One region of the Mesorhizobium sp. M0292 genome, then DNA from elsewhere that is predicted to be linked to it. Evidence: predicted binding sites of a transcription regulator. Region 1 holds the regulator's gene; the other holds the start of a gene.

Region 1 (5,167 bases):
CGACACGCTGACCATGCCGCGCGACGAGCTGATCGGCGAATGCGTAGCAATCGTCGGGCGGCGTCTCGCGGACCCGGACCTCGATGTCCAGAGCATCGCCCGCATTGCCATGGGCATCCAGGGCATCACCGATTCGCAGGCGCGGGCCATGCTGTGGTCGCCAATCACGCCACTGACCGACATTGCCTTCGCCGACATGTTGGAAGCGGAATTCGGCATTCCTGCCACCATGGAGAACGACTGCAATATGATGGCGGTGGCCCTGCAATGGCGCCAGCCCGAGCGCTACCGCGACAATTTCATCGCGATCCTCTTGTCGCACGGCATCGGCATGGGGCTGGTGCTGAAAGGCGAACTGTTCACCGGCACCCATTCCTCGGGCGGCGAGTTCGGCCACATGATCCACCGTCCGGGCGGCGCGCTCTGCCGCTGCGGGCGGCGCGGCTGCGTGGAAGCCTATGCCGGAAACTACGCCATCTGGCGCAGCGCCAAAATGATGGGCGAGGATGCCGAGCCGGTCGATATCGGCGACGCTGATATGCGGGCGCTGGCCGCTCGTGCGCGAGAGACGGACGGACCGGAGCGCGAAGCCTATCGCAGGGCCGGTGAGGCGCTCGGCTTCGGCCTCGGCAGCCTGTTTGCGCTGATCGACCCGGCCCCCGTCGCCATGGTCGGCGTCAGCGCCGCCGCGTTCGACCTGATCGAACCGGCATTGCGCGAAGCGATCGCCCAGACCGCCGGCGGCCAGCACTCGAAGTCGATCTCCTTCGACACCGAGCCCAACGAGCTGCCGCTGATCCGCGAAGGCTGTGCCACGCGCGCGCTCGGCTTCGTCGACCAGGAGATTTTTGCGCCGGGTATTCAGCCCAAATCCGGCAAGCATGTCGCGTGAATGGCCGGCAACGGCGCGACGCGCAGGATCCTAGTCTTCCCTGATCGCGTAGCCGGCGCCGCGAATGGTACGGATGACATCCGGCATGCGGCCGTTGTTGACGGCCTTGCGCAGCCGCCCGACATGCACGTCGACGGTTCGCTCGTCTATATAGATCGTCTCGCCCCAGACATTGTCGAGCAGTTGGCTGCGCGAGAACACGCGGCCGGGATGGCGCATCATGAATTCGAGCAGCCGGAACTCGGTCGGTCCGAGCCTGATCTCGCTCTTCTTGCGGTAGACACGGTGCGACTCGCGGTCGAGCACGATGTCGCCGACCTTGAGCACGCTGGACAGCACTTCCGGCTTGGCCCGGCGCAGCAGCGCCTTCACGCGCGCCATGAACTCCGGCGTCGAGAATGGCTTGACCAGATAGTCGTCGGCGCCGGTGGACAGGCCGCGCACGCGATCGCTTTCCTCACCGCGCGCGGTCAGCATGATGATCGGCAGCCGCTCGGTTTCGGGCCGCACTCTAAGCCGCCGGCAGAGCTCGATGCCGGAAACAGCGGGCACCATCCAGTCGAGCACCAGGAGATCGGGCACGTTTTCCTGCAGGCGGATCTCGGCCTCGTCGCCGCGTGTCACCACCTCGACTTGATAGCCTTCGGATTCGAGGTTGTAGCGGAGGAGCACGCCTAGCGGCTCCTCGTCCTCCACGACCATGATGCGTGGCGCGATCATAGGCAGTTCACCCTCATCAGGCCGGCGTGGCCATCGCCGTCTCGTCCTGCTTCGGACGATTGGCGGGCAATTGCTGGCCGGTCAGCACATAATACGCATTTTCGGCGATGTTGGTGACATGATCGCCGATGCGCTCAAGATTCTTGGCGCAGAACAAGAGATGCGTGCAGGCGGTGATGTTGCGAGGGTCTTCCATCATGTAGGTCAAGAGCTCACGAAACACGGACGTGTATTTGACGTCGATGCGCTCGTCGTCATTCCTGAGTTTTGCAAGCGCTGCCGCATCGGTGGCGGCATATTCCTCGACGACGCCTTGCACCTGGATCAGCACCAGTTGCGCCATGGCATCGATGGAGTGCGAGAGGTCGCGCGGCGTGACGCTCAAGCCCACGGTGCCGACGCGTTTGGCGATGTTCTTGGCGAGATCGCCGATGCGCTCGAGGTCGCCGGCCATGCGGATCGAGCCGACCACGGCGCGCAGATCGTTGGCCATCGGCTGGCGCTTGGCGATCAGCGTGATGGCGCGGTCGTCCAGTTCGCGCTGGCGCGCATCCATGATGGCGTCGTCGGAAACGACACGCTGTGCCAGCGCATTGTCCGAATTGAGCAGCGCCCTGGTCGAGCCGCTGACCATCGAGCCGGCCAGATCGCCCATGTCGCGGATCAGCTTGCTGATCTGCCCGAGCTCTTCATCGAAGGAGGCGACGGTATGTTCACCCATGATCTTGGTCCTCGTGCCTGAAAATTCACCCCGCCGGACGGCTCAGCCGAAGCGGCCGGTAATGTAGTCTTGGGTGCGCTTGTCGTCGGGGTTGGTGAACATCTTGTCGGTGGCGCCCTCCTCGACGAGATAGCCGAGATGGAACATCGCTGTACGCTGCGACACGCGCGCCGCCTGCTGCATCGAGTGGGTGACGATGACGATCGTGTAGTTCTGGCGCAGTTCGTCGATCAGCTCCTCGACACGGGCGGTGGCGATCGGATCGAGCGCCGAGCAGGGCTCGTCCATCAGGATCACCTCCGGCGACACGGCGATGGCGCGCGCGATGCACAGGCGCTGCTGCTGGCCGCCGGACAGGCCGGTGCCGGGCTCCTGCAGGCGGTCCTTGACCTCGTTCCAGATCGCAGCCTTCTTAAGGCTCTGCTCGACGATCTGGTCCATGTCGGACTTGCGCTTGGCCAGCCCATGGATGCGCGGGCCGTAGGCGACGTTCTCGTAGATCGACTTCGGGAACGGGTTGGGTTTCTGGAACACCATGCCGACGCGGGCGCGCAGTTCGACGACATCGATGTTCTTGTCGTAGATGTCGTCTTCATCGAGCGTGATCTTGCCGGTCACCCGCGCCGAATCGATGGTGTCGTTCATGCGGTTGAGGCAGCGCAGGAAGGTCGACTTGCCGCAGCCGGACGGGCCGATCAGCGCCGTCACCTGGTTCTGTCGGACGTCGAGATTGACGTCGAACAACGCCTGCTTCTCGCCGTAGAAGACGCCGACCTTGTCGCCGCGCATCTTGATGACTTCGTTCGACTTGGCGTTCATTTTGTCGCCCACTGCATTCTCAAGGGACTGTTCGGTCATGATGTTCATACCAAATTGCCTTTTTTCTACCAGCGCCGCTCGAACCGGCGCCGGAGCACGATCGCGGTGATGTTCATGGCCATGAGGAAGACGAGCAGGATGATGATGGCGCCGGACATGCGCTCGACAAAAGCGCGCTCAGCCTCGTTTGCCCACATATAGATCTGCACCGGCAGCGCGGTCGCCGGATCGAAAGGCGTCGCCGGATAATCGGCGACGAAAGCGACCATGCCGATCAAGAGCAGCGGTGCTGTCTCGCCGAGCGCACGCGCCAGGCCGATGATGGTGCCGGTAAGGATGCCTGGGGCGGCAAGCGGCAGGATGTGGTGGAACACCATCTGCATCTTGGAGGCGCCGAGGCCGAGTGCCGCCGAGCGGATCGACGGCGGCACCGCGGCGAGGGCGGCGCGCGTGGCGATGATTATGGTCGGCAATGTCATCAAGGTCAGCACCAGGCCGCCGACGAAGGAAGCCGAGCGCGGCATGCCGAGGAAGTTGATGAACACGGCAAGGCCAAGCAGACCGAAGACGATCGACGGCACCGCCGCGAGATTGTTGATGTTGACTTCGATCAGGTCCGTAAAGCGGTTCTTCTTGGCGAATTCCTCGAGATAGATCGAGGCGGCGACGCCGATCGGCAGCGCCAGCAAAAGCACGATCACCATCATGTAGAACGACCCGATGATGGCCACGGCCATGCCCGACGTCTCGGGCCGGCTGGAGGCGCCATAGCTGAACAGGCCGGTGTTGAAATGCTCGGCCATCGCGCCTTCGGCTTTGAGCTTGTTCATCCAGTCGATCTGCTGGTTGGACACCTTGCGGCGCGCTTCATCGACGCCGAGGTCGATCTGGCCCTTGAAGGCCGAGTCGAGATTGGCGGCGGCCAGGATGTCGACGTCACGCGTCGTGCCGATCACCGACGGATCGGCGGAGACGATGTCGCGCAGCTGGACGCGGGCGCCTTCCGACAGGAAGCCCTTGAGCTTCAGCATCATCGGCTTGTTGGCCGGATCGATGCCGAGCTTGGCCACCAGCGCGTTTTCGGCGAGCTTGGGATAGTTCGCCTTGATCAGCACATTCGGGTCTGTGGCACGCTTGTTCGAGGGGTCGATGACCTTCTCATCGAAGGTGATCGGAAGCGTCACCGTCGTCTGCCAGAAGGCGGTGTAGCCTTTCGAGACGATGGTGATCAACATGATGGCCAGGAACGCCAGGCCCACCGAGATCGCAATCACGCCATAGATGCGGAACCGGCGTTCGGCGGCATAGCGCGCCTTCAGCCCGATGTCGCGGCGCGGACGCGCGACGGCACCCGCCATCGTGTCCAGGGGGATGTCGGTCATTCGTACTGCTCCCGGTACTTGCGCACAATGTAGAGGGCGACGATGTTCATCACCAGCGTCAGCGCGAACAGCGTCAGGCCGAGCGCGAAGGCGACCAGCGTCTGCGGCGAGTTGAACTCGAGATCGCCGGTCAGCTGGTTGACGATCTTGACAGTGATGGTCGTCATCGCCTCGAACGGATTGGCCGTCAGATTGGCGGCGACGCCCGCCGCCAGCACGACGATCATCGTCTCGCCGATGGCGCGCGACGCCGTCAACAGGATGGCGCCGACGATGCCGGGCAGTGCCGCCGGCAGGATCACCCGCTTGATCGTCTCGGAGCGCGTGGCGCCGAGGCCGAGCGAGCCGTCACGCATTGCGCGCGGCACCGCGGTGATGATGTCGTCGGACAAAGAGGACACGACCGGGATCAGCATGACGCCCATCACCAGGCCGGCGGTGAAGATGCTCTGGCCCTGGATGAAGGGCGAGCCGCCGGTGAGTGCCGCCGACAGGTCGCGCAAGAACGGTCCGAGCGTGACCACGGCGAAGATGCCGTAGACGATGGTCGGGATGCCGGCCAGCAGTTCAAGCGCGGGCTTGACCACCGACCGGACGCTGCGCGAGGCGTATTCGGACATGTAGACCGCCGAC
Region 2 (5,167 bases), on a different contig from region 1:
TTGATGTAGTCGACGTCGGCGGGCGTCAGCTTGGCCCGGTTCAGCGCCGCCGTCATGCATCGGAAGGCGCCGTCGCCGTCTTCGGCCGGTGCAGTGATGTGATAGGCATCGCCGGTCAGGCCGTAGCCGGTGACCTCGGCATAGATCTTGGCGCCGCGCGCCTTGGCGTGTTCGAGTTCTTCCAGCACGACGACCCCGGCGCCCTCGCCCATGACGAAGCCGTCACGGTCGCGGTCATAGGGACGCGAGGCCTTCTCAGGCGTGTCATTGCGGTCGGTGGACAGTGCCCGGCAAGCAGCGAAGCCGGCAAGCGATAGTCTGGTCACCGGCGATTCCGCGCCGCCGGCCAGCATCACGTCGGCATCGCCGAAGATGATCAGCCGGGCGGCATCGCCAATGGCGTGCGCGCCGGTCGAGCAGGCGGTGACGACGGCGTGGTTGGGGCCTTTCAGCCCATGCCGGATCGATACCTGGCCAGATACCAGGTTGATAATGTTGCCGGGAATGAAGAATGGACTGATACGGCGCGGTCCGCGCTCTTTCAGGATGATAGCGTTCTCGGCGATGCCCTCGAGGCCGCCAATGCCGGAGCCGATCATGACGCCGGTGGCGCAGCGCTCGGCTTCGGTGCTGGGCTCCCAGCCGGAATCCTTCAGCGCTTCGTCGGCGGCCGCAATCCCGTAAAGGATGAAGTCGCCGATCTTGCGCAGTTCCTTGGGCTCGAGCACGGCTTCGGGATTGAGCGTGCCGTTGGTGCCGTCACCGCGCGGAATGACGTGGGCGATCTTGCAGGCAAGATCTCCCACTTCGAACTCGGTGACGCGCTTGGCGGCGCTGCGGCCGGTCAGAAGTTCCTTCCAGCTGTGCTCGAAGCCCATGCCGAACGGCGAAACCAGGCCAAGGCCCGTGACGACGACACGCCTCATCGCAGGTCCTCCCCGGTGATGACTGCGGATAGTGTCAGGCTGAAGCCTTGTCGATGTACTTCACGGCATCGCCGACGGTCAGGATGGTCTCGGCCGCATCGTCCGGAATCTCGACGCCGAACTCTTCTTCGAAGGCCATGACGAGTTCGACCGTGTCGAGGCTGTCCGCGCCCAGATCATCGATGAAGCTCGCCTGCTCCGTCACCTTGTCGGCATCGACGCCAAGATGTTCGATGACGATCTTCTTGACGCGCTCTGCGGTGTCACTCATTTGGGGCATCCTCGTCTTTTGTTTGTCTGTCTTCGTTAGCGGGCAGAATGCCGCTAATCAAGCTGAAAGATGGTCCTGCCGGAAACGCAACGATGCCGGACCGGTTTTTGCCCGAACCGCCGGGTTGCGGGCCGCATTACACGAAAAATGGCTGAGGTCCAAGGCGAAATGGTCTCTTTTCACAAGCCGGCCATGTCTTCTTATCACCCGGCAATATCCTGTCAGATCATGGCCATGCCACCGTTGACATGGATGGTCTGGCCGGTGACGTAGGCTGCCTCGTTGGAGGCGAGATAGGCGACGGCCGACGCCACTTCAACACTCGTGCCCATGCGGCGCGTCGGGATCGCGGCCATTATCGCGTCTTTCTGCTTGTCGTTGAGCTTGTCGGTCATGGCCGATTCGATAAAGCCCGGGGCGACGCAGTTGACGGTGATGTTGCGGGTGGCGATCTCCTGCGCCAGCGACTTGGAAAAGCCGATCATGCCGGCCTTGGAGGCGCAATAATTGGTCTGGCCAGGATTGCCGGTGACGCCGACCACCGAGGTGATGTTGATGATGCGGCCATGGCGGCGGCGCATCATCGGATGGGTCAGCTCGCGGGTCAGCCGGAACACGGCGGTGAGGTTCACCTCCAGCACGCTGTCCCAATCCGCGTCCGCCATGCGCACGAACAGGCCGTCCTTGGTGATGCCGGCATTGTTGACCAGTATGTCGACGCCTTCGAGTTCGGCTTCGGCCTTCTGGCCAAGCGCCTTGACCTCGTCACGGTCGGCAAGATTGGCCGGGAACAGCTTTACCCGGTCGCCGAGTTCGCCGGCCAGGGTCTCCAGTTTCTCGATGCGGGTGCCGTGCAGGCCGACAATGGCGCCTTGCGCATGCAGCACCCGGGCAATCGCCTCGCCAATGCCGCCCGATGCGCCGGTGACGAGCGCCTTGCGGCCGGTCAGTTCGAACATTTTCGTCTCCTGATCTTAAGAGAACACCCTTCCCACGGGAGGGGTTGAATCGCCAGTGGATTATGCAAGCGCGGCCAGCGCCGCCTCGACTTCGGCCGGCGTGCCGACGGCCGATGTGGCGATGTCGCGGTTGATCCGCCGCGCCAGGCCGGAAAGCACCTTGCCGGCGCCGATCTCATAGAGCGTGGCGACGCCATTGGCGCCGAACCACTCCACCGTTTCGCGCCAGCGCACGCGCCCGGTGATCTGCTCGACCAGGCGGCGCGCGATCTCGTCGGGGTCGCTGGTCGGGGCTACAGTGACGTTGGAGACGACGGGCACGACCGGTGCATTCTTGGTCACGCCGGCCAGCGCCTCGCGCATGACATCGGCCGCCGGCGCCATCAGCGCCGAATGGAAGGGTGCGGAGACCTGCAGCATCAGCGCCCGCTTGGCGCCCTTTTCGGTGCACAGTTTCGCGGCGAGTTCCACCGCCGCCCTGGCGCCGGAGATCACCAGCTGGCCGCCGCCATTGTCGTTGGCGATCTGGCAGACCTTGCCGGATCCCGTTGCGGCCTCGGTGCAAGCGGCTTCGACGTCGGGCTGTTCCAGTCCGATGATCGCCGCCATGGCGCCCTCGCCGGCCGGCACCGCCGCCTGCATGGCGTTGCCGCGGATGCGCAGCAGCCGGGCGGCATCGGCGATCGAAACGAAACCGGCCGCGGCAAGGGCGGAATATTCGCCGAGCGAATGACCGGCAACGTAGGCAACCTTGTCCTTCAGCGAAAAGCCGCGCGCTTCCAGCGAGCGGATCGCCGCCAGCGAGACCGCCATCAGCGCCGGCTGGGCATTGGCAGTCAGGGTCAGCGCCTCTTCCGGGCCTTCCCAGATCAGTTTCGACAGCTTTTCGCCCAGCGCATCATCGACTTCCTCGAACACCCTGCGTGCCTCGGGGAAGGCGTCGGCGAGGTCCTTCCCCATGCCGACAGCCTGGCTGCCCTGTCCCGGAAAGGTGAATGCGACGGCCATTTGGGCGCTCTCCAGCGGCTGATTTTTCCTGCCTGTGACGCAAGGCGGACCGCCAAGTCAAGCCCGGAGGCGGCATTTCGGCTCTCGCTTGAACCGGAGCTGACCTCGAGTCCCTGTTCCCAAAGGCTTTTTGCCGATCACACCTGATGAAAACCGCTCACGAATCGTTTGCTGGCTCTTCTTATTTTCGCCACAGGCGCTAGCTTTTGCATGACAGTTCTATGACAGAACGGTGGCGCGAGTGGAAATGCGCGTTGCTTGGGCCGGGGGAAGAGACGTGGCTAGGATCAGGAAGGGCGCGGCCGTACCAGCGCCACAGTTCTTGGAAGACGATCCGTCCACCGGCTACCTGCCGGGGCGCAGATGGCCGGTCATCCGCTACGGTCTGGTCACGCTGCTTGCCTCCGCCATCCTGGTGTTCGCCATCGAATGGATCGTGCGCGGCGACTTCTTCGGCACAGTCGACTTCTTCCTGCAGCCATTCAAGCCGGGCTGGACCACCATCATTGTCTTTGCATTGGTGCTGATGGGACTGGACGCCGTGCTTGGCCGCAGTCACCAGAGCCTGATGATCGTGGCGCCGCTGACGCTGGCGCTGGCCTTTGTCGGGCATCAGAAGTCGCATTATCTCGGCGATCCGCTCTACCCAACCGATTTTCTTTATTCGCGCCAGATCATGGCACTGATGCCGCTCCTGGTGCGCGAGCGGCCCTGGACGGCGCTCGCCATGGCGGTCGGCATCGTCGCCGGCCTGTCGCTGCTGATCTATGGCTGGCGGTTGTGGCGCCGCAAGGTTCCGATCCTCAGCCGCAAAGGGCGGCTGGCGCGGCTGACGCTGGCAGTGCCGCTGCTCGCCTTCTTCGTCTCGATCATGGACTACGCCACCTTCTCGTGGACCCGCGACCGGCTGCAGATCATCCCGATCATGTGGGACCAGAAGGAGAACTACGCCTCCAACGGGTTTGCGCTGGCCTTCGCGCTCAACGTGCCGATGGCGCATGTCTCGGCGCCGGCGGGCTATTCCGACAAGGCGATCGACGCGATCGACAGGCCTGATGTGGCGGCCTCGGTACCGGATGAGAAACCCGACATCATCGTGGTGATGAGCGAATCTTTCTGGGATCCGACCAAGCTGCCCGGCGTCACAATCACGCCTGACCCGATCCCCAATGTGCGGGCGCTGCGTTCCGGCTATATGTTCTCGCCGGAATTCGGCGGCATGACCGCCAACATCGAATTCGAGGCGCTGACCGGCTTTTCCAATGCCTTCCTGCCGGCGGGCTCGATCCCCTATCAGCAATATGTGCGCACGCCGACGCCGTCGCTGGCGACCTTCCTGAAAAGCGAGGGATACCGGGCGCGCGCCATCCATCCGGGCACCAACTGGTTCTGGAACAGGGGCGCCGTCTATGCCGATTTCGGCTTCAACGATTTCCGCTCGGAAGAGACGCTGCCGCCACTGGAAAAGCGCGGGCCGCTGGCTTCCGATGCCTCGATGACCGACGAGATCATCGCAGAGGCCGACGCCAGCGAGCGGCCGGTGTTCTTCTTCGCCGTCAGCCTGCAGAACCACGGTCCCTACGAGCCGTACCGCTATTACAATCCGACCCACAAGGTCGCGGCGCCGATCAGCACATGGGCGCGGGAATCGCTGCTCAGCTACGCCGAAGGCTCCGCCGATGCCGACCGTGGCCTCGAACGATTGATCGAATGGGCGAAGAAGCGCGAGCGGCCGACGGTCATCGCCTTCTTCGGCGACCATCTGCCGCCGCTCGGCCCCGTCTATGTCGAAACCGGTTACCTGAAGGACAATGTCGCGCCGCGCAAGGAACCGACGCCGGAGGCGGCACTGGAGCATCATCAGACGCCGCTGGTCATCTGGTCTAACCGCACCGGTCCGGCGCAGGATATGGGCGCGGTGAGCCCGGCCTTCCTGCCCTACCATATCCTTACCACGGCCGGGATCACGCACCCCTACTATACCGGCTTCCTGGGCGCGCTGC

Evidence for each region. The regulator PhoB, encoded in region 1, activates phosphate uptake and scavenging genes when phosphate is short. The targets are predictions, from matches to a motif close to TGTCATNNANCTGTCAT.
Region 2: NKI96_RS18775 (LTA synthase family protein) is a predicted target of PhoB. The motif match lies at 3,375-3,391, and genes of this name have one in related genera.

What each region holds. Positions count from the first base shown of each region.
Region 1 covers NZ_JAMYSB010000010.1:1,802-6,968, forward strand. The annotation lists gene NKI96_RS16855 (ROK family protein) at 1-892, shown strand, start outside; gene phoB (phosphate regulon transcriptional regulator PhoB) at 923-1,612, opposite strand; gene phoU (phosphate signaling complex protein PhoU) at 1,629-2,333, opposite strand; gene pstB (phosphate ABC transporter ATP-binding protein PstB) at 2,376-3,200, opposite strand; gene pstA (phosphate ABC transporter permease PstA) at 3,218-4,534, opposite strand; gene pstC (phosphate ABC transporter permease subunit PstC) at 4,531-5,167, opposite strand, start outside.
Region 2 covers NZ_JAMYSB010000011.1:133,599-138,765, forward strand. The annotation lists gene fabF (beta-ketoacyl-ACP synthase II) at 1-926, opposite strand, end outside; gene NKI96_RS18760 (acyl carrier protein) at 961-1,197, opposite strand; gene fabG (3-oxoacyl-[acyl-carrier-protein] reductase) at 1,419-2,156, opposite strand; gene fabD (ACP S-malonyltransferase) at 2,217-3,164, opposite strand; gene NKI96_RS18775 (LTA synthase family protein) at 3,412-5,167, shown strand, end outside.